3 regions of the Streptomyces sp. NPDC005496 genome follow, and region 1 is predicted to be linked to each of the others. Evidence: riboswitches for the same ligand, from Rfam matches in the RefSeq annotation. Region 1 holds a riboswitch; each other region holds the start of a gene.
What was found. A riboswitch is a leader RNA that binds a small molecule or an ion and turns the genes downstream of it on or off. The one in region 1 is predicted to bind cyclic di-AMP.
Positions count from the first base shown of each region.

Region 2: another riboswitch for cyclic di-AMP. It lies ahead of ACFYQQ_RS00330 (LysM peptidoglycan-binding domain-containing M23 family metallopeptidase); the one in region 1 lies ahead of ACFYQQ_RS15985 (C40 family peptidase).
Region 3: another riboswitch for cyclic di-AMP. It lies ahead of ACFYQQ_RS19095 (M23 family metallopeptidase); the one in region 1 lies ahead of ACFYQQ_RS15985 (C40 family peptidase).

Region 1 is NZ_JBIAJQ010000004.1:825,014-833,494, reverse strand. It holds gene bioD (dethiobiotin synthase) at 1-155, opposite strand, end outside; gene ACFYQQ_RS16020 (adenosylmethionine--8-amino-7-oxononanoate transaminase) at 157-1,437, opposite strand; gene bioB (biotin synthase BioB) at 1,430-2,653, opposite strand; gene ACFYQQ_RS16010 (8-amino-7-oxononanoate synthase) at 2,816-3,949, shown strand; gene ACFYQQ_RS16005 (DUF397 domain-containing protein) at 3,995-4,219, opposite strand; gene ACFYQQ_RS16000 (helix-turn-helix transcriptional regulator) at 4,229-5,086, opposite strand; gene ACFYQQ_RS15995 (ATP-binding protein) at 5,336-5,788, shown strand; gene ACFYQQ_RS15990 (DUF6328 family protein) at 5,873-6,406, opposite strand; gene ACFYQQ_RS15985 (C40 family peptidase) at 6,486-6,959, opposite strand; cyclic di-AMP (ydaO/yuaA leader) riboswitch at 6,963-7,159, opposite strand; gene ACFYQQ_RS15980 (hypothetical protein) at 7,495-7,803, opposite strand; gene ACFYQQ_RS15975 (ATP-dependent Clp protease proteolytic subunit) at 7,811-8,446, opposite strand.
Region 2 is NZ_JBIAJQ010000001.1:69,707-80,566, forward strand. It holds gene ACFYQQ_RS00315 (Glu/Leu/Phe/Val dehydrogenase dimerization domain-containing protein) at 1-1,142, shown strand, start outside; gene ACFYQQ_RS00320 (TetR/AcrR family transcriptional regulator) at 1,220-1,843, shown strand; gene ACFYQQ_RS00325 (SGNH/GDSL hydrolase family protein) at 2,039-2,824, opposite strand; gene ACFYQQ_RS00330 (LysM peptidoglycan-binding domain-containing M23 family metallopeptidase) at 3,118-3,993, opposite strand; cyclic di-AMP (ydaO/yuaA leader) riboswitch at 3,998-4,154, opposite strand; gene ACFYQQ_RS00335 (heavy metal translocating P-type ATPase) at 4,534-6,789, opposite strand; gene ACFYQQ_RS00340 (heavy-metal-associated domain-containing protein) at 6,890-7,177, opposite strand; gene ACFYQQ_RS00345 (hypothetical protein) at 7,364-8,323, shown strand; gene ACFYQQ_RS00350 (phosphatase PAP2 family protein) at 8,364-8,909, opposite strand; gene mscL (large conductance mechanosensitive channel protein MscL) at 9,068-9,532, opposite strand; gene ACFYQQ_RS00360 (tyrosine-protein phosphatase) at 9,786-10,583, shown strand; gene ACFYQQ_RS00365 (DUF6126 family protein) at 10,619-10,735, opposite strand; gene ACFYQQ_RS00370 (XRE family transcriptional regulator) at 10,768-10,860, opposite strand, start outside.
Region 3 is NZ_JBIAJQ010000005.1:661,241-672,100, reverse strand. It holds gene ACFYQQ_RS19100 (aldo/keto reductase) at 114-1,058, opposite strand; gene ACFYQQ_RS19095 (M23 family metallopeptidase) at 1,115-2,164, opposite strand; cyclic di-AMP (ydaO/yuaA leader) riboswitch at 2,176-2,333, opposite strand; gene ACFYQQ_RS19090 (PP2C family protein-serine/threonine phosphatase) at 2,589-3,926, opposite strand; tRNA gene ACFYQQ_RS19085 (tRNA-Met) at 4,070-4,143, opposite strand; gene ACFYQQ_RS19080 (alginate lyase family protein) at 4,237-5,451, opposite strand; gene ACFYQQ_RS19075 (dihydrofolate reductase family protein) at 5,551-6,693, opposite strand; tRNA gene ACFYQQ_RS19070 (tRNA-Lys) at 6,789-6,864, opposite strand; gene ACFYQQ_RS19065 (amino acid permease) at 6,975-8,528, opposite strand; gene ACFYQQ_RS19060 (DEAD/DEAH box helicase) at 8,691-10,817, opposite strand.

The DNA of each region.
Region 1 (8,481 bases):
CCGCGCTCGTCCGGACCCACGCCCGTCTGGGCGGGCTTGAGCACCGCCACCGACCGGCCCGCCGCGACCGCCGCGGCGGCGACGGCGGCGGTCGTGACGGTCTTGCCGACCTCCGTGCCCGTCCCCGTGATCACCAGTACCGCTGTGTCCCGCATGTCATCCCTCCCGTGCCGCCGCGCACACCGCGCGGGCGATACGTTTCACGTCCGCGTCGCCGGTGACGTACGGCGGCATCGTGTAGACGAGGTCGCGGAACGGCCGCAGCCACACGCCCTCGCGCACGGCGGCCCGCGTCGCCGCCGCCATGTCGACGTCGTGGTCCAGCTGCACCACGCCGATCGCGCCGAGCACCCGCACGTCCCGCACCCCCGGCAGCTCCGCCGCCGGCGCGAGCCCGTCGCGCAGGCCGGTCTCGATGCGCTTGACCTCGGTCTGCCAGTCCTGCCCGAGCAGCAGGTCGATGGAGGCGCACGCCACGGCCGCCGCCAGCGGGTTGCCCATGAACGTGGGCCCGTGGGCCAGCACCGGGACCTCGCCGCGCGAGATGCCGTCGGCGACGCGCGCCGTGCACAGTGTCGCCGCCATCGTCACGTACCCGCCGGTCAGCGCCTTGCCGACGCACATCACATCCGGCGTCACCCCGGCCTGCTCGGCCGCGAACAGCGTGCCCGTGCGGCCGAACGCGGTCGCGATCTCGTCGAAGACCAGCAGCACGTCGTGGGCGTCGCACGCCTCGCGCAGCACCCGCAGATACTCGGGGGAGTGGAAGCGCATCCCGCCCGCGCCCTGCACCACCGGTTCCACGATCACCGCGGCCAGCTCGTCCGCGTGCCGCCCGATCAGCTCACGCAGGTGCTCGGCGTACGACTCCTCGTACGCGGCCGGGGGCGCGTCGGCGAAGACCTGGCGCTGGAGGACGCCCTGCCACAGCTCGTGCATCCCGCCCTCGGGATCGCACACGGACATCGGCTGCCACGTGTCGCCGTGGTATCCGCCGCGCCAGGTCAGCAGCCGCTGCTTGCCGGGACGGCCCAGCGAACGCCAGTGCTGGAGGCACATCTTGACGGCGACCTCGACCGAGACCGAACCGGAGTCGGCGAGGAAGACGTGCTCCAGGCCCTCCGGAGACATGTCGACAAGACGCTTCGCCAGCCGCACGGCGGGCTCGTGGGTGAGCCCGCCGAACATGACATGGCTCATCCGGTCCAGCTGGCCGCGCACCGCGTCGTTCAGGACCGGGTGGTTGTAGCCGTGGATCGCCGACCACCAGGACGACATCCCGTCGATCAGCTCGCCCGAACCGTCGGCCATCCGCAGCCGCACGCCGCTCGCCGACTCCACGACGAGCGGCGTCTGACGGCCCGGCATCGGACCGTAGGGGTGCCAGACGTGCCGCCGGTCCAGGTCGAGCAGTTCCGGCACGGACAGCTCAGGCATTGGGCGCGAGGTCCGTTCCGGCACCCCGTCGGCGGACCGCGACGAGGTCGGTCCGCGCCTCGCTCGCCTGCGGCGCGGCGGCCGACCCGCAGACACCGCCGCCACCGCCGCCCTCGTGCGACCCGCAGCCCGCCTCGGCGTGCGACCCGCAGCCCGCGCCCTCGTGCGAGCCGCAGCCCGCGCTCTCCCGGGAACCGCACCCGCCGACCGGCGCGCGGTGCTCGGGCAGCGTGACCTCGCCCGCACCCTCCACCTCGAAGCCGGCGTCCGCGATCATCTCCAGGTCGGCCTTGCCTGCCTGGCCCTCGCTGGTGAGGTAGTCGCCGAGGAAGATCGAGTTGGCCAGGTGCAGCGCGAGCGGCTGCATCGTGCGCAGGTGGACCTCGCGCCCGCCGGCGATCCGGACCTCGACGTCGGGGCAGACGAAGCGGACCATCGCCAGGATGCGCAGGCAGCGCTGCGGGCTCAGGTTCCACTCCTTGGCGAGCGGGGTGCCCTCGAACGGGATCAGGAAGTTCACCGGAACGGAGTCCGGGTCCAGCTCACGCAGCGCGTAGACGACGTCGACCAGGTCCTCGTCGCTCTCGCCCATGCCCGCGATCAGGCCGGAGCACGCGGACAGTCCCGCCGCGTGCGCCTTCTGCACCGTGTCCACGCGGTCGGCGTACGTGTGCGTGGTCGTGATATCCCCGTACGTCCCCTCGGACGTGTTCAGGTTGTGGTTGTAGGCGTCCGCGCCCGCCTCGCGCAGCCGCTCGGCCTGCCCGTCGGAGAGCAGCCCCAGGCAGGCGCACACCTCGACGCTCTCGTTCTGGTCCTTGATCGCCTTGATGGTGTCGGAGACCCGGTCCACGTCACGGTCCGTCGGACCGCGCCCGCTCGCCACCAGGCACACGCGCTTGGCGCCGCCCGCCAGGCCCGCCGCCGCGGCCTGCGAGGCCTCGTCGGGCTTGAGCCAGGTGTACTTCAGGATCTCGGCCTTCGAACCGAGCCGCTGCGAGCAGTAGGAGCAGTCCTCGGGACACAGACCGGACTTGAGGTTGACCAGATAGTTGAGTTTCACCCGTCGGCCGAACCAGTGACGGCGCACCTTGCCCGCCGCCGCCACCACGTCGAGCAGCTCGTCGTCGGACGTGGCCAGCACGGCCAGAGCTTCGTCCCGGGTCGGCAGCTCGCGCCGAAGCCCCTTGTCCACCAGCGTGTTCAGCAGGTCCATGAGGTCCGATCCTTGCCTATGCGACCGCCCGGGGCCAAGGAGAGTTTGCACAACAGAGACCGTTCGAGGTGTGGGTATTGCCACATCCTGGGCGGCGGGCCGGGCGGCTAGGGTCTGTGCACTGTCCACAAAACGACCTCATCAGGGCCCGGAGGCGCCAGCATGGCCGCATCGCCGTTCGCGTGGATCGACGAGCAGGCGGAGCACCGCCGCCGGGCGGGTCTCGTCCGCACCCTGCGCCCGCGCCCCGCCGACTCCCCGCTCCTCGACCTCGCGAGCAACGACTACCTGGGCCTCGCCCGCCATCCGGAGATCACGGAGGCGGCGGCCGAGGCCGCGCGGCGCTGGGGCGGCGGCGCCACCGGCTCCCGGCTGGTCACCGGCACGACGGAGCTGCACGGCGAACTGGAGCGGGAGCTGGCCGACTTCTGCGGCTTCGAGTCCGCGCTCGTCTTCTCCTCGGGGTACGCCGCCAACCTCGCGGCCGTCACGGCGCTCGCGCCGCACGGCTCGCTGATCGTCTCCGACGCGGGCAACCACGCCTCGCTGATCGACGGCTGCCGGCTGGCCCGCGGCACGACACAGGTCGTCGCGCACGGCGATCCGGACGCGGTCCGCAAGGCGCTCGGCACCCACGAGGGGCCGGCCGTCGTCGTGTCGGACACCGTCTTCTCGGTGGACGGGGACGCGGCACCGCTGGCCGGACTCGCCGCCGCCTGCCGGGAGTACGGGGCCGGTCTCGTCGTCGACGACGCGCACGGCCTCGGCGTGCTCGGCGAGGGCGGGCGCGGTGCCGCGGAGGCGTCCGGTCTGGCGGGCGCGCCCGACGTCGTCGTCACCGTCACGCTCTCCAAGTCGCTGGGCAGCCAGGGCGGCGCGGTCCTCGGACCGGCCGCGGTGATCGACCATCTGGTCAACGCGGCCCGGACCTTCATCTTCGACACCGGCCTCGCACCGGCCGCGGCGGGCGCGGCGCTGGCGGCGCTGCGGCTGCTGCGCCGTGAACCGGAGCGGGCGGCACGCGCCCGGCGGGTGGCGGGCACCCTGCACACCCGGCTGACGGCCGAGGGCCTGGAGGCGGTCCGGCCGGACGCCGCGGTGGTGTCGGTGCGCGCGCCGTCCCCGGAGCGGGCGGTGGCGTGGGCGGCCGGCTGCCGGGAGGCGGGTCTCGCCGTCGGCTGCTTCCGGCCGCCGTCCGTGCCGGACGGTGTTTCGCGCCTGCGGCTGACCGCCCGCGCGGACCTCGCCGAGGGACAGATCGAGCACGCCGTACGGGTGATCAGCCGGACGCGGTGAACGCCCCGGGGACCAGCCCGGTGCGGCGAGGCGGGTGGTGCGGGCTCAGCCCAGGGCGGCGATGAACCCCTCCCAGGCGGCCGGGGCGAAGAGCAGGGCGGGCCCCGCGGTGTTCTTCGAGTCGCGGACGGCGACCAGCCCGGCCCAGGGGCCCGGTCCCGGTCGCGCGGTCTCCACGCAGTTGTTCATCCCGGTGCTCCGGCTGCTGCGCAGCCAGCGCACGCCGTGCAGGGACGTGCTGGAAGGTACGTACCGAGGCAGTGCGGACATGAAGACTCCTCACGCGCCGTCACGTATCGCGGCGATGTAATCCACGGACTCCTCGGGCGAAAGGGCGTGGATCCGAAGGGTGTTGAAGGCCTCCGTATAGGCCTGGAGGTCTTCTTTCCGTTCGAGATGGAGGCTACTCGTCATGTGGTCAAGAACAACCACATCCAGATCAGAAGTGTTCGGAAATGAGAAGATTACGAAAGGCCCGGTGATTCCGATGTGGGCTCCGGTCGCGAAGGGGAGGACCTGGAGGCGCACGTGAGGAAGGTGCGCCGCCTCCAGCAGCCGTTCCAGTTGGCGTTCCATCACCGCAGGTCCGCCGACCGTCCGCCGCAGCACCGCCTCGTCGAGCACGGCGCTCAGTTCCAGCGGCGCATTCGAACACAGCACGTCCTGACGGGCCAGCCGTACCTCCACGAGCGTGTTCAGCTTTCCGTCCTCCAGCCCCTTCACGGCCGCCCGGGTGACCGCTCGGGCGTACTCGGGTGTCTGCAGCAGGCCCGGTACGACGGACGTCTCCAGCGTGCGCATGGTGCTGGCCTGCGACTCCAGACTGATGAAGTCCCGGTACGCAGGCGGGAGTACACCGCGGTAGGCGTGCCACCAGTGGTCGCGCCCGCCGCCCTCGGAGCCCGCCAGCCCGATCAGCAGCTCCCGCAGCCCGGGGTTCTGCACGCCGTAGGCGTCGAGGAGCCGGCGCACGTCCGGCGGCTTCGCCCCGCTGGTGCCGGTCTCGATCCGGCTCACCTTCGACTGGTGCCACCCGACGAGCCGGGCCGCCTCGCCGCTCGTGAGTCCCGCCCGGGTGCGCAGGGCGCGCAGTTCGGCGCCCAGCTTGCGGCGCCGCACCGCTGGACCGTGTCGCATGGCCGTCTCCTTCCGCCCGGTGAGCGGCGTTCACGGCGACGGTAGAGGATGAGCCCGGGACCCGGCCAAATGGGTTCGCTCGCCGCAGAGTTCACCGCTTCGAGCGACAGATATATGCATATCTTGGTGGATGGCGCCCGTGAGGCGTGCGGTGATGGCAGTCTGGCGCGAAGCACCAGTCCGGGACCGTACTCGAACCATCCGCTCCGTGTCGGACTACGGGTCCCGTGGGAAAGGGACGACGTCGCCATGGCAGATCACCAGGAAGCATCCGTCACTCTGCCGAGCGATCCCGCCTCGGTCTCCGCGGCCCGGAACTACGTCACCGGCGTGCTCGCCGAGTGGGGTCTGCCGGGTGACTCCGACATCGCCGAGACCGTACGCCTGATCGTGTCCGAACTCGCCACCAACGCCGTCCAGCACACGCTCGGGCAGTCCCCGACCTTCACCGTCGACGTCGTGCTCGACCGCGACGAGCAGCTGCGCATCGGCGTCACCGACAGCCACCCGCGCTTCCCGAAGCGGCTGCCCGCGGCCGTCCAGCAGGACAACGGCCGCGGTCTCGTGATCATCCGCTGGCTCACCGCCGAGTGCGGCGGAAAGATGAGCGTGCGGCCCACCCGGGAGGGCGGCAAGACGGTCGCGATCGAGCTCCCTTGGTCCCTCCCGGCCCAGCCGGTCACGGCGGGACAGGAACCTTGACGCGGCACCCGGCCACGCCGTCCCCGCGTACGCGTCGCGCGCCCCGTCCGGAGACGCTCCCCGCCGCCGGGGCCCTCAGGGCCGTCACCGGCGCCCCATCGGCCCGTCCTGCCCCTGTTTGCCCACCGGGGCCCCCTTCGCCCTCAGAGAGCGCCTTACGAGCCTGGGCAGGACGCCCCACAGCGTCACGCAGACGGCCAGCGTCCCCGCCGCCGCGGCGATCCCCGCCCCCCGCCCCAGCGTGACGTCCACGACGAGCAGCACGGAGCCGGTGAAGGCCAGCGTCAGGACGCACAGCCCTGCGGAGGCGAGAGCGGAGGAGACCCGCACGATGGTGGCCTTGGCGTTCTGCTGGAACAGCGACCGGTGCAGGGCGGCCGGCGCGACGAACAGGGCGGCGGCCAGCACGGCGAGCAGCAGCGTGGTGACGTACGTGGCGCGCTGCACCGTGTCGAGCGACGGGAACCGCTGGGTGAACGCCAGGGTCAGCAGGAACGCGAAGAGGATCTGCACGCCCGTCTGGACGACGCGCAGTTCCTGGAGCAGTTCGGCGAAGTTGCGGTCCGCGCGCTCCAGGGACGTCTCGTTCCGCGCGGAGTGAGGGTGTCGGTCGGCCATGGACGGACGTGTATCCGCTTCCGGCCCCGGTCACGCCCTCGGAGGGCGACGGCGACCGCCGCCGCCCTCTACGGGCGGGTCAGCCGACCCGGCCGTACCAGACGCTCTTCGTCCAGATCTTCGTGAGCTTCACGACCTCTCCGGTCTTCGGCGAGTGCCAGATCCGTCCCTTCCCGGCGTAGATGCCGACGTGGTAGACGTTCCGGCCCGAGTGGAAGAACACGAGGTCTCCGGCCTTGCGGTGCGAGGCGGAGACGTGATGGGTCTTGTTGTACTGCGCCGCGGCCGTACGAGGCAGCTTCTTGCCCGCCTTCTTGTACGAGTAGAGCGTGAGCCCGGAGCAGTCGAAGCGGCGCGGCCCCGTCGCGCCGTACTTGTACGGAGCACCCTTCTTGGAGGCCGCGATCTGGAGTGCCTTCGTCGCCGTCGAGGCCGCGGCGGCGTCGGATGCGACGCCGGGGACCACGAGGCTGCCGCCGACGGCGGCGATGGTGAGGGCCGAGGCCGTACCGGCCCGGGTCCACAGCGACGGGACACGATTGAGCGCAGTCATGCGCAACCCTTCGTCAGCCGCCTGTGAAGGATGACCTGTCGGATTCGGGCTGGCGAAGTTGCCCGGCCGCGGTGTGCGGCTTCACCCCAAGGACCACGCGGATTGCTCCGGCGGCCCGTCGTGCTGGGTCCTCCACTCCTGCCGATCCACTTCTGTCGACCGGTCATCCGGGCGGCGGCAGGACTCGGCGTCCGCCCGGACCGCCCCGCCGCTGCGGCGGGGGCTTGTCGTCGGAGGGATCTTCACTCATGGATGTCGGAAAATCCGAACGGAACCGGGGATTTGTGGGGTTACTCACCACTCACCCGTTCGGGTGGACACCCCCCATTTCGAACGGGGGTTGGGGGTGTCGACCATGCGCGCACCTGCGGCGGAACGCCTCATTCCGCCCTTGGTGTACGCGCGTTGCGCAACTCGGGAGGGCTGGAAAAAGGGGGCGCGTCTACGCCGTTGGGGGGTACGCCTTTTGGTGCGTTTGTGTCCCGGGCCGGACACCGCGCGCCGGCGGCGGGGACCGGCCCGGGATGGGGGTGCGTCAGTTGTCCGCCGGGGGCGGCAGGGTGACCCTGGCCGCTCGCCGCTCACCGTCCAGGACCCGCAGGGCCTGGGCCAGGGTCGGCGCGTGGACCTCGCTCTCGCCCCGCTGGTGCATCAGAGTGAGCGCGTCCCGCAGTGCGGCGGCTTTCACGACCAGCGCCTGGGCGGCCCGCAGGCCGCGGTAGGTGTCCCCGGGGCGGGCCGGATTGATCCGGCCCAGCAGGTCGACGACGTCGAGGTAACGGTCGATCAGCTCCGCCTCGGCGCGGGTCAGCGCGGGCAGGGGAGGCAGTTCGGGCGGCAGCATCGGCGCCTCACCTTCCGCCGGTCGCGGGGCGCGAGGACCGGTGGCGCGGCACGACCCGGTCGACCAGCCCGTACGCCACCGCCGCCGGGGCGTCCAGGACCGTGTCCCGCTCGATGTCGGCGGCGATCCGCTCCCGGCTCCGCCCCGTGTGCCGCGCGAGCAGCTCCTCCAGCGTGTCGCGGGTGCGGGCCGTCTCCGCCGCGTGGATGAGCAGATCGCTCGCCCGTCCCCGCACCGGCTCGGCGGCCGACGGCTGGCGGACGAGGACACGCGCGCCCGGCAGCGCGAGCCGCTTGCCCGGGGTGCCCGCGGCGAGGAGCACGGCGGCCGTCGACGCGGCCTGGCCCAGGCAGACGGTCTCCACGTCGCAGGACACCTGCCGCATCGTGTCGTAGATCGCCGTCATGGCGGTGAACGAGCCGCCGGGGGAGTTGATGTAGAGCGAGATGTCCCGGTCCGGCGCCCGGTGTTCGAGGTGCACGAACTGAGCCGTCACGTCGTTCGCCGACGTGTCGTCGATCGGCGTCCCGAGGAACACGATCCGTTCGTCGAGCAGCTTCGCGTAGGGATCCGGTGTCCGGGGGCCCGCGCCGGGGCGTCCGGTGAGGTCGGGCGGGACGTGGCGGGCGGACGGTTCATTCATGGCTCGCGCCTCCTCTGAAAGAACTCCTGTAAAAA
Region 2 (10,860 bases), on a different contig from region 1:
ACGTCACCGGACGGCAGGGGCACCTGGTCGTCGACCGGCTGGTGCGCGGGGTCTCCAGCGGCGGGCTGCGCATGCGCGAGGGCTGCACGGTCGAGGAGGTCGCCGGGCTCGCCCGCGGCATGACGATGAAGGAGGCCCTGCACTACGACCCCCAGGGCCGCTACATCCCGCTGGGCGGCGCCAAGGGCGGCATCGACTGCGACCCCCGGGACCCGGAGGCGTACGGCGTGCTCGTGCGGTACCTGCGCGCGGTGCGCCCCTATGTCGAGAGCGTCTGGGCGACCGGGGAGGACCTCGGTCTCACGCAGGACGTCGTGGACCGGGCGATGGCCGAGGCGGGGCTCGTCTCCTCGATCCAGGCCGTGTACCCGCTGCTCGACGACGAGGCGGCGGCCCGGCGGCGGCTGGCGGACGCGTTCGCGGTCGAGGTGGACGGCATCGGGCTCGACGAGCTGGCCGGCGGCTGCGGGGTCGCCGAGTCCGTGCTCGCGGCCCTGGACCGGGCGGGCGTGCCGTACGCGGGGACCCGCGTCGCCGTGCAGGGTCTCGGCACCATGGGCGGGGCGACGGCGCGTTTCCTGGCCCGCGCCGGGCTCACCGTGGTGGCGGTCGCCGACGTCAAGGGCACGATCGCCGATCCGCGCGGACTCGACGTCGACGCGCTGCTGGCCGCGCGGGACGCTTACGGCACCGTCGACCGCGGCGCGCTGCGTCCCACGGACCGTGAACTGGACGCGGACGCCTGGCTGTCCACCGACGCGGAGGTGCTGGTACCGGCCGCCGTCTCGTATGCGATCGACACGGACAACCAGGCGGGTGTCAGGGCCCGTTGGATCGTGGAGGCCGCCAACATGCCGGTGCTGCCCGAGGCGGAGGAACTGCTCGCCGCGCGCGGGGTCACCGTCCTGCCGGACGTGGTGGTGAACTCCGGCACCAACGCATGGTGGTGGTGGACGCTGTTCGGCGACATCGGCCCCGACCCGGACGAGGCGTTCACGCACATCCGGCGCTCGATGCGCACCCTGATCGACCGGACGCTGGCCCGCGCCGAGGCCGACGGCAGCACCCCCAGGGAGGCCGCGCACGCCATCGTCGCCGACCGGCTGCCGGTGATCGCCGAACGGTACGGCCGCTACCGGTGAGGTCCCGGCACCCCTCGGCGCGGGACCGGCCCCGAGCCCCCGTCGGGCCGTCCCGCGCGACGGATTAGGGTTGCCGCGTGGCGAGAGTGCGGTTGAGTGTGGGCCGGCGGCGCGAGGAGATGCTGCGGGCCGCCATCGGGCAGATCGAGGCGCGGGGTGTCGCGGCGGTACGGATCGCCGACGTGGCCGCGGCGCTGGGAGTGAGCAACGCGCTGGTCCTCTACCACTTCTCGACCAAGGAGAAGCTGGTCGCGGAGGCGTTCACGTTCGCCGCCGAGGACGACCTGACCCGGCTGCGCAAGCTGCTGGGCCGGCGTACGTCGGCGCTGCGCCGGCTGCGGGCCGCCGTGCGCTGGTACGCGCCGACCGGACAGGCCAAGGGCTGGCGGCTGTGGATCGAGGGCTGGGCGGTGGCCCTGCGCGAGCCGGGGCTGCGCGAGGTCACCCAGGGCCTCGACCGGCAGTGGAAGGCGGCGATCGCCGAGGTCATCGCGGAGGGCGTCGCCGCGGGCGAGTTCACGTGTCCGGACCCCAAGGACGCGGCCCTGCGGCTGACGGCCCTGCTGGACGGTCTCGCCGTGCAGATGACCGCGTACCCCGGCTCGGTGTCCCGCGCGCGCACCCAGGCGTGGGTGGACGAGGCGCTCGCCCGTGAACTGGGCCTGGAGCGCGAGGCCCTGACCGCACCGCCCGGCACCTGACACACCGGGGCCGGACACGGGCGCTCACGAACTCCCTTTACGGCGAGTCCAGTTGCCCGTCGGTCCGCCCACTCCCCCGCGGAAGCCGGCCCTCCCCGGCACCGACGGGACGGCGGGCCGCAACGATTCCGTGCAGCAGAGCCGTTGAGCCCGCCCGCGCACCCGCCCGGCGCTCCGCCCGGCCCCTCGTACCGCTCAGACGGCCGGTGCGATCCGCGTCTTGATGTCGTCGGGCGACAGGCTGCCCTTCGCCGCCACGTGGTCCCCGGAGGACTCGCCGCGCAGCCGCCGTCCGATCCACGGCACGAGGTACTCGCGCGCCCACTGGATGTTGTCGCGGCGCACCTCGAAGGTGCCGCGCGGCGGGAGCGGGGGCCAGGCCTGGTCCGGGTCCGCCGGGACCTCCAGGCCGAGGACCTGCCCGGCCCGCAGGGCGACGCGAGTGTGCCCCTCGGGAGAGAGGTGGAGCCGGTCGCCGTCCCAGGCGCGCCGGTCCTGCACGGTCTTGAGGGACCACAGGTCGAGCACCGGGCAGCCGTAGCGGTCGGCGATGGCCCGTACGTGTCCGTTGTACGTGGCGATCTTGCCGCGCAGGTGCTTGAGCACGGGTACGCCGCGGGTGTCGAAGCCGGTGGTCACCATGACGGTGCCGACGACCGAGGTGAGGTCGGCGACGGCCCGCTCGAAGCGCTCTGCGACCTCGTCGGGGTCGGTGCCGGGCCGGATGATGTCGTTGCCGCCCGCGCAGAAGGAGACGAGGTCGGGTTCCAGCGCCTTGGCCTGCGGGAGCTGGTCCGCCACGATCTGGTCGAGCAGTTTGCCGCGTACGGCGAGGTTGGTGTAGCCGAAGTCGCCCTCGGGCCGTCGGTCCGCGAGCAGGACCGCGAACCGGTCGGCCCAGCCGACGAAGGCCCCGTCCGGACCGGGATCGCCGACGCCCTCGGTGAAGCTGTCCCCCACCGCCACGTACGACCCGATCACTGATCTGTTGTCACTCTTCGAATCGTCTGCCACATCGGCCCATGATTCACCTTTTGATGTGAGCTACGCGACCGTAGGAAGGGGTTGACGTGCGGTGAGATAAGCCACTCGTCAAGTGTTGGTCAATCCCGGAATAAGGCGGTGTTCAAGGGCGGTTGACGAGCCTCAACGCCTGCGTCCACCCACGCGGTACGCGTGCGGCGGTCACCGCCGCAAAGGGAGTGTCGCCCCCGGCACGGCGGAGGCCGGACCCCGGTGATCGGGGTCCGGCCTCCGGTGTGCGGGTGCGGGCGTCAGCCGACGGAGACGCCGTGCGCGCGCAGGTACGCGAGCGGGTCCACGTCCGAGCCGTAGTCCGGCGTGGTGCGGATCTCGAAGTGCAGGTGCGGTCCGGTGACGTTGCCGGTCGCGCCGGACAGGCCGATCTGCTGACCGCCGGTCACGGTCTGCCCGGCCGAGACCGAGAGCGAGGACAGGTGGGCGTACTGGGAGTACTGGCCGTCGGTGTGCCGGATGACGACCTGGTTGCCGTACGCGCCGCCCCAGCCGGCCGAGACGACGGTGCCCGGTCCGACGGCCTTGAGGGTGGTGCCGGTCGGGACCACGAAGTCGACGCCGGTGTGGTAACCGCTGGACCACATGCTGCCCGCGGTCTTGTAGGACGTGCCGACGGTCGCGCCCTCGACCGGCAGGGTGTAGCCGGAGCTGCTGGTGGCGGCGGCCGGGGCGGCCTGCGTCTTGGCCGTCTGGGTGGTCTTGCCGGACGGCTTGGCGGCGGTGGAGGGCTTGGCGGGGGCGGACGCGGCCTTGCCGCCGAGCGTCAGCTTCAGGCCCGGGTGGATCAGCGCGGGGTCGCCGCCGATGGCCTTGCGGTTGTCCTGGTAGAGCTTCTTCCAGCCGCCGCTGACGTCCTGGTCGTCGGCGATCTTCGCGAGGGAGTCGCCCGCCTTGACCGCGTAGGTCTTGGTCACGGCCTTCTGGGCGGCGACGGGGGCGGCGGCGACGGTCTTCGCCGTGGCGGAGGAGGCGGCGGCCGCCGGAGTGGCGGCGTGGGCGCCGGCGGCTCCCATCAGGGGCAGCGCGAGTGCGGCGCCACCGGTGCCGGCGACGGCTATCGAGCGGGTGATGCGCAGGGACTTGGGACGGCGGTGCTTACCCTTCGCGGGCATGGTGCATTCCTCTCCGGCGCCTGCGAGGTGAGCTGTCGGGTGCGGGCTGGAGATGCCCGGCCGCGTTGCGCGCGGCTTGACCCCTAGCCCGTTCCGGAGACCGGAACAGGCGTCGTACCTGTGGGTCCCCCGCTCCTGCCGTGGACGGGTGAGTGTGCGGGATCCGGGCGGCGGCAGGATTGGGCGTCCGTCCGGAGTGAGGCAGAACGTAAGCGACATGAGAGGGCCTGGACAAGCTTGTGGGGTTTCTGTGCACACCCATTTCTTGATCGATGTCCCTATTGCCGGTGACTGTCCGTCGACGAGCGATCTTCCCGGGGCCGCAATCCCCTGGCGCACCCGAGGATTTGACGGACGGCGGCCGCGACGCACCGTCACCGGTATGACCCTGCTCACGCACCAGGACGCCAGCGAGCCCTAAATCATTGCCAGTTGGACCTTAAGCACCAAACAGGACAGAACGGCCACTTGCGACGAGATGGAACAACCGTCACAAGTGGCCGCTCCGTCCCCTCCGTGACGGGGTTCGCGGCGTCCGGGTCAGTCGAGGGCCCTGAACCCGCGCAGGCGCAGGGAGTTGCCGACGACGAAGACCGAGGAGAAGGCCATGGCGGCTCCGGCGATCATCGGGTTGAGCAGGCCCGCCGCGGCGAGCGGCAGGGCGGCCACGTTGTAGGCGAAGGCCCAGAACAGGTTCGACCTGATGGTGCCCAGCGTTCTGCGGGACAGCCGGATCGCGTCGGCGGCGACGCGCAGGTCGCCGCGTACGAGGGTCAGGTCGCCGGCCTCGATGGCCGCGTCGGTGCCGGTGCCCATGGCCAGGCCCAGGTCGGCCCGGGCCAGCGCGGCGGCGTCGTTGACACCGTCGCCGACCATCGCGACGCTGCGCCCTTCGGCCTGGAGCCTCTCCACGACGGCGACCTTGTCCTCCGGCATGACCTCGGCGATCACCTCGTCGATGCCGACCTCGGCCGCGACGGACTCGGCGACGGCCCGGTTGTCGCCGGTGAGCAGGACCGGGGTGAGGCCGAGGGCCCGCAGCCGCCGTACGGCCTCGGCGCTGGTGTCCTTGACGGCGTCGGCGACTTCGAGGACCGCCCGCGCCTCGCCGTCCCAGGCGACCGCGACGGCGGTGCGGCCGGCCGCCTCGGCGACGGCCCGAGCGCGCTCCAGTTGCGCCGGCAGGCTCATGGACCACTCCCGGAGGAGCCTTTCGCGGCCGACGAGGACCGCGTGACCGTCCACGACGCCCTGCACGCCCAGCCCGGCGACGTTGGCGAAGTCCTCGGGGACCGGCAGGGTGACGCCCCGCTCGGTCGCCCCGGTGACGACGGCCCGGGCGACGGGGTGTTCGGAGGCGTGCTCCAGGGCGCCCGCCAGCCGCAGCACCTCGGCCTCGCTCGTCGCGGGGGTGGTGTGGACGGCGAGGAGGGTCATCCTGCCGGTGGTGACGGTGCCGGTCTTGTCCAGGAGGATCGTGTCGACCCTGCGCGTGCTCTCCAGGACCTCGGGGCCCTTGATCAGGATGCCGAGCTGCGCGCCCCGGCCCGTGCCCACCATGAGCGCGGTCGGGGTCGCCAGGCCCAGCGCGCAGGGGCAGGCGATGATCAGCACCGCCACCGCGGCGGTGAACGCGGCGGTCAGCCCGGCGCCGTTGCCCAGCCAGAAGCCGAGGGTGCCGAGCGCGAGGGCGATGACGACGGGCACGAACACGGCGGAGATCCGGTCGGCCAGCCGCTGGGCCGCCGCCTTGCCGTTCTGCGCGTCCTCCACCAGTCGTGCCATCCGGGCGAGTTGGGTGTCCGCGCCGACCCGTGTGGCCTCGACGACGAGCCGGCCGCCGGCGTTCAGCGTGGCGCCCGTGACGGTGTCCCCGGGGCCGACCTCCACCGGCACGGACTCCCCGGTCAGCATGGAGGCGTCGACGGCCGAGGTGCCCTCGACGACGGTTCCGTCGGTGGCGATCTTCTCGCCGGGCCGGACCAGGAAGCGGTCCCCTGCTCGCAGCTCGCCCACCGGGATCAGCCGCTCACGGCCCTGCCGCAGCACGGTGACCTCCTTGGCCCCGAGCTCCAGCAGCGCCCTCAGCGCGGCACCGGCCCGGCGCTTGGAGCGGGCCTCGAAGTACCGTCCGGCCAGGATGAAGGCGGTGACACCGGCGGCGGCCTCCAGGTAGATGTTCCCGGCGCCGTCGGAGCGGCCGACGGTGAACTCGAAGGGGTGCGTCATGCCCGGGGTGCCGGCGGAGCCGAGGAACAGCGCCCACAGGGACCACAGGAAGGCGGCCGAGGTGCCCACCGAGATGAGCGTGTCCATCGTGGCCGCGCCGTGGCGGGCGTTGGTGATCGCGGCCCGGTGGAACGGCCAGGCCGCGTAGGTGACCACGGGAGCGGCGAGGGTGAGGCTGAGCCACTGCCAGTACTCGAACTGGAGGGCGGGGATCATCGCCATCGCGACGACCGGGACCGCCAGGACCACGGCGGTGACCAGCCGTTGCCGCAGGGGGCGCAGCTCGTCGGCCTCGCCCGGGGCGGCGCCGTCCCGCCCCGGCCCGGTGTGCGGTGGAGCCGGTTCGGCGGCGGTGTAGCCCGTGGCCTCCACGGTGGCGATCAGGTCCGCCACCGACACGTCCTGGCCGCGGTAGCTGACCTTCGCCTTCTCCGTGGCGTAGTTGACGGTGGCCTCGACCCCGTCCATGCGGTTGAGCTTCTTCTCGATCCTGGCGGCGCACGAGGCGCAGGTCATGCCGCCGATGGCGAGTTCGACCTCGGCGGTGTCGGGGACCGTGGTAGTCATCACTGCTCCTCGGACTGGTGCGGAAACGGGCTCGGGACGAGCACGGGGAAGCGGGGTGCCGGGCCCGGCGTGCGTCGGGCCCGGCGGCGGACGGCGGGGCTCAGGCCGCCCGGCCGGTGAGCGCGTAGCCCGCCTCGTCCACCACGGCGGCGAGCACCGCGTCGTCGGGCTCGGCCTCGGTGGTCACCCGGACCTGTCCGGCGTCGATGTCGACGTCCACCGAGAGCACGCCGTCGAGGGCGCCGATCTCCTTGGTGAGCGTGGCCTTGCAGTGCCCGCAGGTCATGCCGGACACGTCGTAGACGGTCGTGCGGGCGTCGGTGAGCGCGACGTCGGCGGTGGCGGCAGCGGTGGTGGAGCAGGTGCCGTCTGGGGTGCAGCAGGACATGGGATCTCCTCGTCAGTGGGACGGCCGCCTGGTTAGATACCCCATGGGGGTACCGTCGGCCGACCTCAGGTATACCCCTCCCCGGTATTGTTGGCAAGCGTCGACCGCCCCTCTTGAAAATACCCCTGGGGGGTATACGCTGCCGGTGAGAGCACCGCTCAGGACACGCTTCAAGGGGAGAACCGCATGAACACCGCAGTGAAGATCACCGCGTTCGGCGCCGCACTCGCGGCCTCCTTCGCCGCCGCGTACGGCGTCGGCGACGCCGTGGGTCCCGTGACCGCGGGCCCCGAGCCAACCTCGCACTCCGGTCACGACGGGGGCGCCTCACCCGGCCCGGCGGGCAGCGGCGGCGACGCGGTCGCCTCAGGGCTCCAGGTCTCCGAGGGCGGCTACACCCTCGACCTCGCGACACCGGCCGTGCGCGCCGGGAAGGAGAGCCGGCTGAGTTTCGTCATCCGCGACCGGACCGGCCGTCGCGTCACCGCCTACCAGCGCGAACACGACAAGGAACTGCACCTGATCCTCGCCTCGCGCGATCTGGTCACCTACCGGCACCTGCACCCCGTCCGGGCCGCCGACGGCACCTGGTCCACGCCGGTCGACCTGCCCGCCGCCGGCAGCTACCGGGTCTTCGCCGACTTCACCCCGGCCGCCGAGGGGGCCGCGAACCTCACCCTCGGCGCCGACCTCGCGGTCTCCGGCACGTACAAGCCGGCGGAGCCGCCCAAGCCGTCCCGCACCGCGTCCGTGGACGGCTACACGGTGACGCTCAACGGCGAGCTGCGCCCGGGCACGCCGGGACGACTGAGGCTGAGCGTCAGCAAGGACGGCCGCCCCGTCACCGACCTCCAGCCCTACCTCGGCGCGTACGGCCACCTCGTCGCCCTGCGTTCCGGGGACCTCGCCTACCTGCACGTCCACCCGCACGGCGAGCCCGGCGACGGCACGACGAAGCCCGGGCCGGACGTCACCTTCACCGCCACCGCCCCGAGCGCCGGCACCTACCGCCTCTTCCTGGACTTCCGGCACCACGGCACCGTCCGCACGGCCGCCTTCACCGTCTCGGCGGGAGCGGGCACCGACGCCGGGCGGCACGAGGAGAGCACCGCGCCCGCCGAGAACACGGACGGCCACGGGCACTGACGACCCGCGGGACGACGGCGGCCGGGGCGGTCCCACGCGGTCAGCGCAGCAGGCGCAGCGCCAGACGGGGAGCCTGGTGCACAAGGGCGGCCGCGGCCAGACCGACCGCCGCCCCCGCGGCGACGTCGGACGGGTAGTGCGCGCCGGTGTGCACCCGCTCGGCGGCCACCATCAGGGCCGGGACCGCGCACACGGCGCCCGCCAGCGGCCACACCACCGCCACCGCCGCACTGAAGCCCACGCCCGCGGCGGTGTGCCCGGACGGGAAGGAGGAGGAGTCGGGCCGCTCGTGGACGTCCTCGTGCGAGATCCACTCCTTCGGCGGCCGTTCCCGCTCGCAGACCTGCTTGAGCACGCCGTTCGACACCAGCTCGGCCACGGCCATGCTCGCCAGCCCGGCGGCCGCGGCCCGGCGGGCTCTCCAGCCCACCGTGCACATGACGGCCGCCGCCCCCCACCACAGCTTGGTGTGCTGAGCAGCGTCCTCCACGGCGGGCAGCAGGCGCCGCGCGCAGTCCGACTGCCACGCGGCCACCCGCCGCGTCAACCGGTGGTCACTCTCTCGAAGATCCGCCCATGCGTTCATGACCTGCGGCTTCCCGCCCGACGCCAGTCGTAACGGGGCCGGCCCAGGATGCATGTGGCAGCCGTCGGCCAGGTCCGCCCGCACGCGGGCAGGGGGCACCGCACGCCCCGGGACCTCGTCCCGAGGGGCGGCCGGTCCCGCCGGTGGCCGGTCGCCGGTCACCGGTCCTGACGTGCCGGTACGGTCCCCTCCGACGTCTGAGCGGTCGCCTGCGCGGGCAGGGCCGGCAGCGGACTCGTGCAGGAGGCGCAGCGGCGGGCCTCGGTGGGCACCGGGCTGAGGCACTCCGGGCACTCCCGCTTGGGCGCCTGCACGTCGTGGCTCGGCGCGAAGCGCTGGTGCAGCTTGTTCACCGGCAGCACCACGAGGAAGTACAGGGCCGTGGCGACCAGCAGGAAGCTGATCGCGGCGTTGATGAACGCGCCGTAGGGGAAGTCGGTCCCGCCCGCCGTGAAGGTCTTGCGGCTGAGATCACCGGTGGCCCCGGACGCCAGCCCGACCAGCGGGGTCAGAAACGCCCGGACGAACCCGTTCACCACCGCCGTGAAGGCCGCGCCGATCACGATGCCGACCGCCAGGTCGACCACATTGCCGCGCAGGATGAATCCGCGGAACCCCTTCACCTGTCACTCCTCCATCTGACTGCGTCACCGCCCGTCGGCGCGGGCGGCCTCCTGCGCGGCCCGGCGCCCCCTACGAGCGACGTCTTACCGGCTTGGCGCCGGGCAACCGCCGACCGCGCCACTCCGCTTCCCGTCCGCTCCCGGGCGCCTGTGGACAACTCATTGCCCTGGGAACCCATGTCGTATCGTCGAGAGCGCATCCCGTCGGCGAGCGATGCCGAGCAGCGCCGGCGGACGAATGGGAGGAGCCACCGTGACGCAGCAGGTCCCGTCGACCGAGCCCGAGCTGGCCGGAGTGCGTAACTTCCGTGACGTGGGCGGCCTGCCCACCACGGACGGTCGGCGAGTGCGGTACGGACGCCTGTTCCGCAGCGGCCACCTCGCGCACGCGACGGACGAGGACGCCGCGTTCCTCGCCTCGCTCGGCCTGCACACGATCTTCGACTTCCGCAACGCGGCCGACCAGAAGCTGGAGGGCCCGGACGTCTCGCTGCCCGGCGTGCGGAACGTGAATCTGCCGCTGACGGACCCGGCGGACGGGGCCGAGTTCTGGAAGATGGTCCGCGACGGCGACCTGGACCAGCTCCGGGCGATCCTCTCCGACGGCAAGGCCGCAAACCGGATGATCGGCTCCTACCGGATCATCATCAAGGACCGCACCGCAGAGCACTCCCGGGTGCTGCACGCGCTGGCCGAGGACAGCGTGCCCGCCCTGATGCACTGCGCGGCGGGCAAGGACCGCGCGGGCCTGTCGATAGCCGTGACCCTCCTGGCGCTGGGCGTGGAGCGCGACGCGATCCTCGCCGACTACCTGGAGTCGAACGCCACGCACCGCCGCTACAAGGTCCACCGCAGCAGCTCCGCCGCCTCCGCCTACTCCCCCGAGGTCATGGAGCTGCTGAGCCCCCTCTTCGACGCGCGCGCCGAGTACCTGACGGCCGCCTTCGAGACGATCGAGGAGACGTGGGGCGGTGTCGACGCCTATCTGGAGAAGGGCCTGCGGGTCACCCCCGAGGTGCGGCAGCGGCTGCGGGACCGGCTCCTCGACTGAGGGGCCCGGCCCGGCGACGGGCCGGACTCGGTCGGCTACTGGTTCTGCGCGCCCAGGGTGAACAGCAGGTAGATGAAGGCCGCGAAGAGGTGGCCCACGGCGACGTAGATGATGAGCCGCACCCACAGCGCGCGCGGGAACTTCTCCTCCATCGACCGCCGGGTGCCGGGCTCGGTGGGCTCGGTCATGAGGTCTCTCCTGGTGTCGGGTGGCCCGTGACCGGACCGAGGCAGAGCGCGGTGGCCGGGCTCTGCAGCAGTGTGTGGACGAAGAGCAG
Region 3 (10,860 bases), on a different contig from region 1:
TGGGGGTCCCCCCGCTCGAGCGGAGCCGAGAGTGGGGGAGTCGGCGACCGACGACAACGCCGCAGATGTGCGCACCAGACCCCGCGACACCGGCCTGATCCAAACGACAGGCCCTAGGCGGACGCCTGCGTCAGCGTGGCCAGCTCCGCGTCCGTCAGGGTCAGGTCGGCCACCCCGAGGAGCGCCGGGAGCTGCTCGACCGTCCGGGCGGAGGCGAGCGGCGCCGCCACCGTCGGCCGGTCGGCGAGCCAGGCCAGGGCGACCGTGGCCTGCGGGACGCCCCGGGACCCGGCGATCTCGTCGAGCGCGGCCAGCACCCGCGTCCCGCGCTCGGTCTCCAGGTGCTTGCCCGCGCCGGCGGCCCGCGCCGAGTCGACCGTCGTACCCGGGCGGTACTTGCCGGTGAGGAAGCCGGAGGCCAGGGCGTAGTACGGGACGGCGGCGAGGCCGGAGCGGGAGGCGATCTCCTGGAGCGGGCCCTCGTAGGTGCGGCGGGAGACGAGGTTGTAGTGCGGCTGGACGGCGACGTAGCGGACCAGGCCCTCGCGGTCGGAGAACTCCAGGGACTCCTGGAGCCGTTCGGGCGAGATGTTGGAGGCCGCGACGGCGCGCACCTTGCCGGCCCGCACCAGTTCGTCGAGCGTGCCGATGATGTCCTCGACGGGGACCGAGGGGTCGTCGTAGTGCGTGTAGTACAGGTCGATGTAGTCCGTGCCCAGCCGGCGCAGCGAGGCGTCGGCGGCGGCCCTGAGGGTGTCGGGCGCCAGCCCCTTGTACGCGGGGTGCGCGCCGGCCTTGGTCGCGAGGACGATGTCGGAACGGTTGCCGCGCGCGGCGAACCACCGGCCGATGACGGTCTCCGACTCGCCGCCCTCGTTGCCGGGAGCCCACGAGGAGTAGGTGTCCGCGGTGTCCACGAAGTTGCCGCCGGCCGCCGCGTAGGCGTCCAGCACGGCGAAGGACTGCGCCTCGTCGGCGGTCCAGCCGAAGACGTTGCCGCCGAGGGCGAGCGGGAAGACCTCGAGGTCTGACGGGCCGAGCTTGCGGAGAGAAGTCATGGACGATTTCAACATCGTCCGCGGTACCGCCTATTCCGCGAGCCCGGCCGGCGGACCTACGGGTTGAGGCCCTTGCTCTGCAGCCACGCCATCGGGTCGATGCCGGTGGCGGCGCCGCCCGCGTGGACCTCCATGTGCAGGTGCGGCCCGGTCACGTTGCCGGTCGCGCCCACCCGTCCGATGACGTCACCGGTGGCGACCTTCTGGCCCACGCTGACGCTGATGGACGACTGGTGGCAGAACCAGACCTCGGTGCCGTCCTCCAGGGTGAGGATGGTGCGGTAGCCGTACGAACCGGCCCAGCCCGCCTCGGTGATGGTTCCGGTGTGCACGGCCTTGATCAGCGTGCCGGTGGGCGCCGCGAAGTCGAGGCCGGTGTGGTAGCCGGAGGACCACATGGAGCCGGAGTCACCGAAGCGCGAGGTGAGCGTGTACGAGGAGGTCGGCAGCGCGTAGCTCTTGGCGAGCTCCGCGAGGCGCTCCGCCTCGGCCTTCTCCTTGGCCTCCTGCTCCGCCTTCTTCTTGGCGGCTGCGGCCTTGGCCTCGGCCTCGTCCTGGGTCTTGGCGGCTTCCTCGGCGGCCTTCTTCACGGCGGCGGCCTGAGCCGCCTCGGCGGCCTTGAGGTCGACCTGGTCCTGCTGCGACTCGGCCTGCTGCATGATGCGGGCGCGCAGGGCCTCGCCCGCGTCGGTGGTGCCTCGCGCGGTGTCCGAGTTGGTCAGTCCCGCGGTGGTGAGCGGGGTGGCCGAGCCCTTCGGTGTGCCGGCGTCGGAGCCGTCCGATATCAGGCCCTTGGCCGAGTCGGCGACCGATGACAGGTCGGGCATCGAGATGGACACCGGCGGCTTGCCGCTCTGCGCGGTGGCCATGCCGCCCGCGCCGACGGCGGCGATGACGCCTACGCCGAGGACGGTGGAGCTGCGGGCGAGTCCTCCGCCGCGCTGCTTGGAGACGCGGTGCCGGCCACGGACGGGACGGACGGAATCCTCGGTGGGATTCCACTCCTCCCAGGGGCCCTCGTCGTTGCCGCGGCCGTAGCCGAAGGTGTTGCTCTGCTGGTCACTCGGCGCGAACGAGGTTGACTGGGCAGGCCGGTTGGACGCCACGTGGGCGCGCTCCTTTCCTTCCTTCTCGCCTACCGGGTTAGCTGACGGGTTCGGAGCAGGAAGGTCTCCTACGCGCGTCGACCAGGGTGCACCGCACCGCGGAAGACGCTCGATTCACCCCAAGTTGGTGGTTCCCCGGTTCCCTTGCGGGATTCGGCGCGTGCGCACGGAGCCATCTCTTGTGACGGCTGGGACGACCGCGCTGCGTTATCGAACGTTAATAGACTCGGGTCCCGTATTCCAAGCTGTTCCGACTGATCATTAACGTCTTCGTCACGGACTTACGGGTCACGGGCGGTGAAAACCGGGCGAGTTGACCCTGCGGGCTAAACCTCATTTTCGCTGACGGTTCGTCAGTTGTTATGCGCAGCGGTGCTACTCGATCACTCGCGGTGACCTCGGCCCCTTCTCCCGCCCCGGTGACTCACGGCCGCCGTACGGCCAGCAGCGCCAGATCGTCCGTCGTCCCGTCTCCCGTGTGCCGGTGCACGTCCTTGATGAGGGTGTCGAGTAGCGCGTCCGGGTCGCGGAAGACCCGTCCCGCGAGACGGGCCGCGGGGTCGTAGAAGCGGCCCTCCGGGTCGCGCGCCTCCGACAGCCCGTCCGTGTAGACGAGGAGCGTCGCCCCGCCCGGGAACGGCACCACGGCGGCACGGTCGGGCCAGGTGCCCAGCTCGCCCATCCCGAGCGGCAGCGCGGAGTCCGGCCCCTCCAGCGTGCGCAGGGTGCCGTCCGCGTGCAGGAGCAGCGGCGGGGGATGGCCGCGGTTGACGACGCGCACGAAGCCGTCCCCGTGCGGGACCTCCGCGAGAACGGCGGTGGTGAACCCCTCGAAGGCGTCCAGCCCGTCGCGCCGCGTCCCCTCGCGCGCCAGCGCCCGTTCCAGCCGCTGGGCGACCGCCTCCAGCGTCGGCTCGTGCTCGGCCGCCTCACGGAACGCCCCGATGACGACGGCGACGGCCGTCACCGCGCCCATTCCCTTGCCCCGCACGTCCCCGACGACCAGCCGCACCCCGTACGGGGAGTCCTGCACCGCGTACAGGTCGCCGCCGATGAACGCGTCGGCCTGCGCCGCCTCGTAGCGCGCCGCGACCTCCAGGCCGCCGATCCGTTCCTCCGGGCGCGGCACCACGGCGCGCTGGGCGGCCTCGGCGATCTCGCGGGCGGAGGCGAGCCGCCGGTCGGTGCGGCGGACGAGCATGTTGATGAGCACGGCGAGGACGGTGACCGTCGCCACGGTGACCAGCTCGGTGACCGCCTCCGCGTGCGCGACGATCCCGAGGTCGATGTGCACGGCGAGGACGGCGGCGACCGTGGCGAGGCCGGTGAGGACCGTGCCGCGCAGCGAGAGCAGCGGCGCGGCGACCAGGGGCGCGGCCGTGAAGAAGGGGGCGGCCGTGAACTGCGACGGGGTGAGGTAGTCGTAGAGGACCCCGGCGACGATCAGCAGCGCGGGCAGGGCGCGCACCACGGTGCGCGCGTACGAGATCCGGCGGGCGGGCCGCTCCGGGGCGGGCGGTGACGGGACGCCCAGTCCGGGATCGGGCACCGGATCGCCGGGCAGCCGTCCCCCGGCCCGTTCGCGCCCTCCGGGAAGCGGTTTCCGGCCGCCGTCCACGAGGCCCGCTCCGAGGTCCGGCCCGCCGCCGGGCACGCGGTCACGGGGGTCTGGCGCGGCCCGGTCGTCGGCGTCGGAGAACCGGCCGCCGGCCCCGCCGGACCCCGGTTCCTCCGGCCGTCGCGCGCCACCTCGCTGCCCCACCCGTCCAGGCTTCCCGCCACGGGGGCGGGCGGCGACCGGTGTGGACCGACCGGATGACACCGATGGGAGCGCCGGCGGGCCCGGCCCGGGAAACGACTCAGGGCCGGAACTCGATGATCCGAGTTCCGGCCCTGGGCCTTCAGTAGCGGGGACAGGATTTGAACCTGCGACCTCTGGGTTATGAGCCCAGCGAGCTACCGAGCTGCTCCACCCCGCGTCGTTGAGACCAGTGTACGCCATCGGCGGGGGCGCGGACGCACGCCTGCACCCGGCCACCCCCGCGACCTGCGAATTCGGCTCCTGCCGGGGGTCAGGCGGCCGGGTTCCCGGCGTGGGTCAGGGTCTCCCAGGACACGAACAGATCGTCCGTTCCGGCGGGCCGGGTCCGTTCGACGAGCTTGCGGGCGGCCGGGACGCGGACGTCGAGCCGGCCCTCCAGGTGGTTGAGGGCGACCTCCATGTCGGGCCCCATGTCGCGGTCGACCTTGCCGCCGCACAGCCAGCCGGGCGGCGTCTCGCCCAGCTGGTAGCGGGCGTGGAAGGTGAGCGCCGCGCGCAGCCGGTCCTCGACCTCGCGGTACAGGTCGACGCCCTGGTGCCAGGCGGTCTCGGCGATGTGGGCGGTGGCGGCGAGCGCGTACCCCACGTGCTTGAAGTTGCGGCAGGTCTCCTGCGCGACCCCGTCCGTGTAGCGCTTCTGCCCGAACCAGTACGTCGTCATCTTCTGCGGGGTGTCCACCGTGCCGCCCGCCGGGGCCATCGGCAGCTGCCCGTCCTGACGCAGGTAGAAGTAGGCGGGGACGCGCTGCCGGAAGCGCGCGAGCGCGGCGTCGAAGGCCCGGTGGTCGTCGAGGAAGACGGCGATGCCGATGGCGGCGTCGGTCATGACGAGGTCCCAGTTGCCGTTGAAGTCCGGGACCGGCTTGGTGACTTCGGGCTGGTACACCGTCCGCAGCATGCGCCGGAACCGCTCGACGCCCGCCGCCGGCCAGTGGGCCTTCGTGTGCCGCACGATCTCCCCGGCGCGGGCCCAGGTCGATCCCGCCCAGGCGGTCTGCAGCCCGGCGTTGGCCTCGGTGTGCCGCCGCACCCGGTCCGACCAGGCGTCCATGATCTCGATCGCCTTGGCCGCGTGCTCCGGCCGGCCGGTGACGCTCCACAACAGGGCCTGGGTGTACGCCGCGATGGCGTCCTCACGCTCCTCGACGCAGCCGCTCCCGGCCCGGGTGTCGGGCGGGCACGCCACGGTCGCGTACGGCTTGGCCTGCCACTTGTACGACCCGTAGCGGCTGTCCCGCATGCCGAGGAACGCGCTCACCCACGGCTGCTCGCCCTGGTCCACGTGCCGCCGCACGTTGTCCAGCTGCTCCCGGCTGACCAGCACTCCGGGGTGCTCGAACGCCCCGTCCTCGGGCCGCGCCCGCACCGCCGAGCGCGCGTGCGAGGACGTCCCGCAGGACGCCATCAGCCCCATCAGCAGCGGTGCGAGCAGCACCGCCGTCACCCGCCGCCCCACTGAACGCATCGCCTCGACCTCCGGGTCCGCCGCATCGACTCCCTCGCAGCCTGACCCCTCGGCCGCCCGCCCGCAGGATGGCTTAGCCCGTCCGGCAGGCGGCCCCGGTCACGCGGCGGGCGGCAGCAGGTGCCGGTTGGGCGCCTTGGCCGCCTCCTCGTACTCCGGCAGTACGACGACGTCGGCGCCGCCCGCCGTCAGGACCCCGCTGCCGTCGGCACCGGCGACGAACGTGTCGGGCTCCCGCCAGGCGGTGACGACGCGCCGCACCCCGGCGTCGAGGATCAGCCGGGCGCAGGGCGCGGGCCGGGACGCGCGGCGGGCGCAGGGCTCCAGGCTGCTGTAGACGGTGGCGGTGGCCAGGCGCGGGTCCGCCGGGTCGGTCCTGGCGAGGGCGGCCTCCTCGGCGTGCTCCACCGGGTCGCCCTGGCGCGAGTACCCGCGGGAGATCTCGGTGCCGTCCGCCGCGACGACGACCGCGCCGACGCTGAAGGCGGTCTCCGAGGGCGGGCACTGGGCGGCCAGTTCGCAGGCCAGTGCCAGCCAGCGCCGGTCGGCGGCGGTGGCGAGCGGTCCGGTGCCGGGGGCGGTGGGGACGTAGCGCATGAGGACGACGTCCCCGACCGGCCGGGTCTCCACCAGGCTCATCCGTCCAGCCGGGTAGGGGCCGGGGCCGAACATGCGGGGTGCGTCGGGCTCGCCCACGAGGAGCGGGGCGAGGACCAACTGCAGTTCGTCTGCGAGGCCCTGACGCAGCAGCTGGGTGTGCACCCGGCCGCCGCCCTCCACCATGAGCCGCCGGACACCGCGTACGTCGTGCAGGTGCTCCAGGACGGTCCGCCAGTCCAGTTCGGGGCCGGCCGCGACGATCTCGACGCCGAGTCCGTGCAGCGCGGCGGCTGCCCGGGCGGCCCCCGTGTCCGTCGTGTAGACCGTCTTGTCGCCGCCGGTGTGCCAGAACCGCGCCGCGGGGTCGAGGTCGCCGGACCCGCTGACCGTGACCTTGAGCGGGTACTCCGGGCGCCCCGCGTCGAGCCGCGCCCGCCGCCGCTCGGCCGAGTTCACCAGCAGCCGGGGGTTGTCGGCGCGGATGGTGCCCGCGCCGATCAGGATCGCGTCGCTGGACGCCCGTACCTCGTCGACCCGGTCGAAGTCGGCCGGCCCCGAGAGCAGCAGGCGGTCGGGCCCGGTGTCGTCCAGGAAGCCGTCCAGGGAGACGGCGGCGGACAGCAGGACGTGGGGGTGGGGCATGGGCGCACTCTCCGGCTCCGAGCGCTCGGCTCGTGGTGGTTCGGGTCAACGACAACAGCGCCCCACCCGGCCGAGGCCGCGTGAGGCGCTGTGCGTGGTAGACCCTGTGGGACTCGAACCCACAACCAATGGATTAAAAGTCCACTGCTCTGCCAATTGAGCTAAGGGTCCACGCAACGGCTCGCGCCGATGCATCCCCGAGCATAGCCGGACGCGGCCGGGACTCCGATCGGGTATCGGTGACCCGGCCGCGCCGGGGGGTCTGAAGTGGGCGGGAAGGGTCAGGGATCGACCGGTTCGGGTGCGCCCGCACGGGCGGCCTCACGGGCGATGGTGCGTTCGTGGCCGGGGTTGAGGAACCAGTGGCGGGCCGAGACCAGCCACCAGGTCGCGGCGAAGCCGAGGACGACGAGGACCGCGACCGGGGCGTAGTTGAAGGTCTCCCAGGTGACCGGCGAGACCTGCGGCAGCATGAAGAGGACGGTGATGACGGCCACCCAGGCGACGGAGACGATCCCGATCGCCCGCGACCAGCGGCCCAGGTGCCAGGGCCCCCGCTCGAACGCCTCGCCCTTGCGCAGCCGCAGGAGCGTCGGGATGACGTACGCGATGTAGAGGCCGATGACGGCGATCGACGTCACGGCCGCGTACGCCGTCACATTGATCAGGTACGGCAGGCCGAGCACCAGGGCGCCCAGTGCCGCCAGCCAGACCGCCGCGACCGGTGTCCTGGTCCGCGGGTTCACGGTGTGCCACACCTGCGAGAACGGCAGCGCGCCGTCCCGCGAAAAGGCGTAGATCATGCGGCTGTTGGCGGTGACGGAGGCCATCCCGCAGAAGAGCTGGGCGCCGATGACGACCAGCAGCAGGAGCTTGCCCGCCGTCGCCCCGAGCGCGTCGAGCAGGATCTGCGCGGGCGGCGCCCCCGTGGGCGAGGCGAGCGCCTTGTCGTACGACTGGATGGCGTAGGTGAAGCCGAGGAGCAGGACGAAGCCCGCGATCCACGAGGTCCAGATGGAGCGGACGATACCCCGGGGGCCGGCCGTCGACGCGTCGTGGGTCTCCTCGGTCATGTGGGCCGAGGCGTCGTACCCGGTGAAGGTGTACTGGGCCATCAGCAGGCCGATGAGGACGACGTAGACCCCGCTGCCCCAGCCCGTGTTGTTCACGAACTCGGTGAACACGAAGGACGTGGACTGGTGGTGGTCGGGCACGAGGGCGAGCGCGCCGACGATGACCGCGACGCCGAGGACGTGCCACCACACGCTGACGCTGTTGAGGAGGCCGACGATGCGGACCCCGAAGGTGTTGAGGAGTCCGTGCAGGACGAGGATCCCGGCGAAGAGCAGGATCGTCCGGCCCGGGGTGACCTCGAAGTCGAACTGCAGGTTCAGGTAGGCGCCCAGGAAGGAGGCCGCGCCGAAGTCGATGCCGGCGGTCACGGCGAGCTGCCCGAGGACGTTGAACCATCCGGTGAACCACGCCCAGGCCGCGGCGGTGCGGGGCGGCGCCAGCCGGTGGGCCCAGAAGTACAGTCCCGCGGAGGTGGGATAGGCCGAACAGATCTCCGCCATCGCCAGTCCGACGAACAGCGTCATCAGTCCGACCGCGACCCATCCCCAGGTGATCAGGGCGGGACCGCCGGTGTTCATCCCGAACAGGTACAGCGTCAGACAGCCCGACAGCACCGAGATGATCGTGAAGGACACCGCGTAGTTCGAGAACGCGGACATGCGGCGGGCGAGGACCTGGGTGTAGCCGAGCTGGGCGAGCCGTTCCTCGTCGGAGAGGGCGGCGGAGGGGTCACGCGCCCCTGAGGCGGGTGGAGTTGTCATGCCCCCAGCGATTCCCTCACCAAGTGCCGGGCATGCGCGGCACGAAGGCCGAAACTCGACCGTGACCCGGCCGCAAAATGATCTTCCCGGACAGACGGAAGGGCCCGTACGACGTGAGTCGTACGGGCCCTTCTCCGTCAGGGCGCGAGGCCCGTCACCGGATCAGCCGTTGCGCTTCCAGCGCGGCTTCTCGTCACGGCGGCCGAAGGAGCCGGCACCGGTGCCGCGGTGGTCGTCACGACGGCCGTACGGGCGGTCGTGGCTGCCGGAGCGGAAACCGCTGGAGGGGCGGTTGTCCTGGCGGTCGCGGTTGAAGGGACGGTCGCTGCCACGGTGACCGCCGCGCTCGTCGCGACGCTCGAAGGTGCGGCCGCCTCGGTCGTTGTCACGACGCTCGAAGGTACGACCGCCGCGGTCGCCACCCTCACGACGCTCGAACGTACGCCCGCCGCGGTCGTCACGGCGGTCGTCACGGCGGAAGCCGCCACGGTCGCTGCCACCACGGTCGTCACGGCGGAAGCCGCCGCGGTCGTTGTCACGACGCTCGAAGGTACGGCCACCGGCGTTGCCGCCGCGGTCGTCACGGCGGAAACCGCCACGGTCGCTGCCACCACGGTCGTCACGGCGGAAGCCGCCACGGTCGCTGCCACCACGGTCGTCACGGCGGAAGCCGCCACGGTCGTTGTCACGACGCTCGAAGGTACGGCCGCCGCGGTCGTTGTCACGACGCTCGTAGTTGCCGCGGTCGTCGCGGCGCTGACGCGGCGCCTCGTAGGCACGCTCACGCTCGACGGGTTGCTCGGCGGCCTCGGCGGGAGCCTCGGCCACGGCCTGCTCGGCGGCGGCCGCGACAGCCGCCTCCGGGTCGTCTCCCCGCTCGCGCGCGGCACGGGCGACCAGGCGGTCGGCCTCCTCGCGGAGCTCGGCCGCGCGGCGCTGCGCACGCTCCAGCTCCTTGGTGAGCTGCGAGACCTCGCGCTCGGCCTGCTGCGCCGCGTTGCCCGCGGACTCGGCCTGGACCTCGGTCATCGAGCGGGCGCCGGTGATCTCGGCGACCTCGGGCTCGAAGGCCGTACCGGAGTTGATGATGTGACGCGAGGCGTCGACGCCCGCGTCCTCCATCAGCCGGAAGATCTGACGGCGCTGGTGCGGCAGGGACAGCGAGACGACGGTGCCGGAGCGGCCGGCGCGCGCGGTGCGGCCGGAGCGGTGCAGGTAGTCCTTGTGGTCGCCGGCCGGGTCCACGTTCAGCACGAGGTCGATGCCGTCGACGTGGATGCCGCGGGCGGCGACGTCGGTGGCGACCAGGGCGTTGACGTAGCCCTTCTTGAAGTCCTCCAGCACGCGGGTGCGGGCACCCTGCGTCATGCCGCCGTGCAGCGCGTCGGCCTTCACGCCGGACTCGCAGAGCTGCTCGGCGATGCGGTCGGCGCCCAGCTGGGTACGGACGAAGATGATCGTGCGGCCCTTGCGGGAGGCGATCGCGGCGGTGACCGGCGCCTTGTCCTTGGGCTTCACGATGAGGATGTGGTGCGACATGGTCGTGACGTTGCCCTGGGCGCTGTCGACCTCGTGCGTCACCGGGTTGGTCAGGTAGCGCTTGACCAGCGTGGAGATCTCGTTCTCCATCGTGGCCGAGAACAGCATGCGCTGGCCGCCGCCGGGGATCTGGTCGAGCAGCTCGGTGACCTCGGGCAGGAAGCCCAGGTCGGACATCTGGTCGGCCTCGTCGAGGACGGCGACCTGGACGTTCTCCAGCGAGCAGGCGCCGCGGCTGATGATGTCGCGCAGGCGGCCCGGGGTGGCGACGAGGACGTCGACGCCGCGCTCCAGGGCGTAGATCTGGTTGCCCATCGACGTACCGCCGCAGACGACCTTCATCTTCAGGCCGAGGACGTCGCCGTACGGCTGGAGCGCGTCCGCGACCTGCATCGCGAGCTCACGGGTCGGCGTGAGGATGATGCCGCGGGGCTTCTTCTTCTCGGTGTGGCCGCCGGACAGCGTCGCGAGCAGCGGCAGACCGAACGAGAGGGTCTTGCCGGAGCCGGTGCGGCCTCGGCCGAGGATGTCCTTGCCGGCCAGGGCGTCCGGGATGGTCGCGGCCTGGATCGGGAAGGGGGCGGTCACGCCGTTCTGCGCGAGCTTGCGCACGACGCCCTCGGGGAGACCCAGAGTGGCGAAGGTGACCTCGGGAGCGGACTCCGCGGCCGGCGCGAGCTCTACGACGTCGGCGCCCTCGGTGTCGATGTTCTCGGGCACGACGACGTGATCAGTACTGGAAACAGACATGCGAAATGCGAACCTTCCGGAGTTCTACGGCACGCGCCCAAAC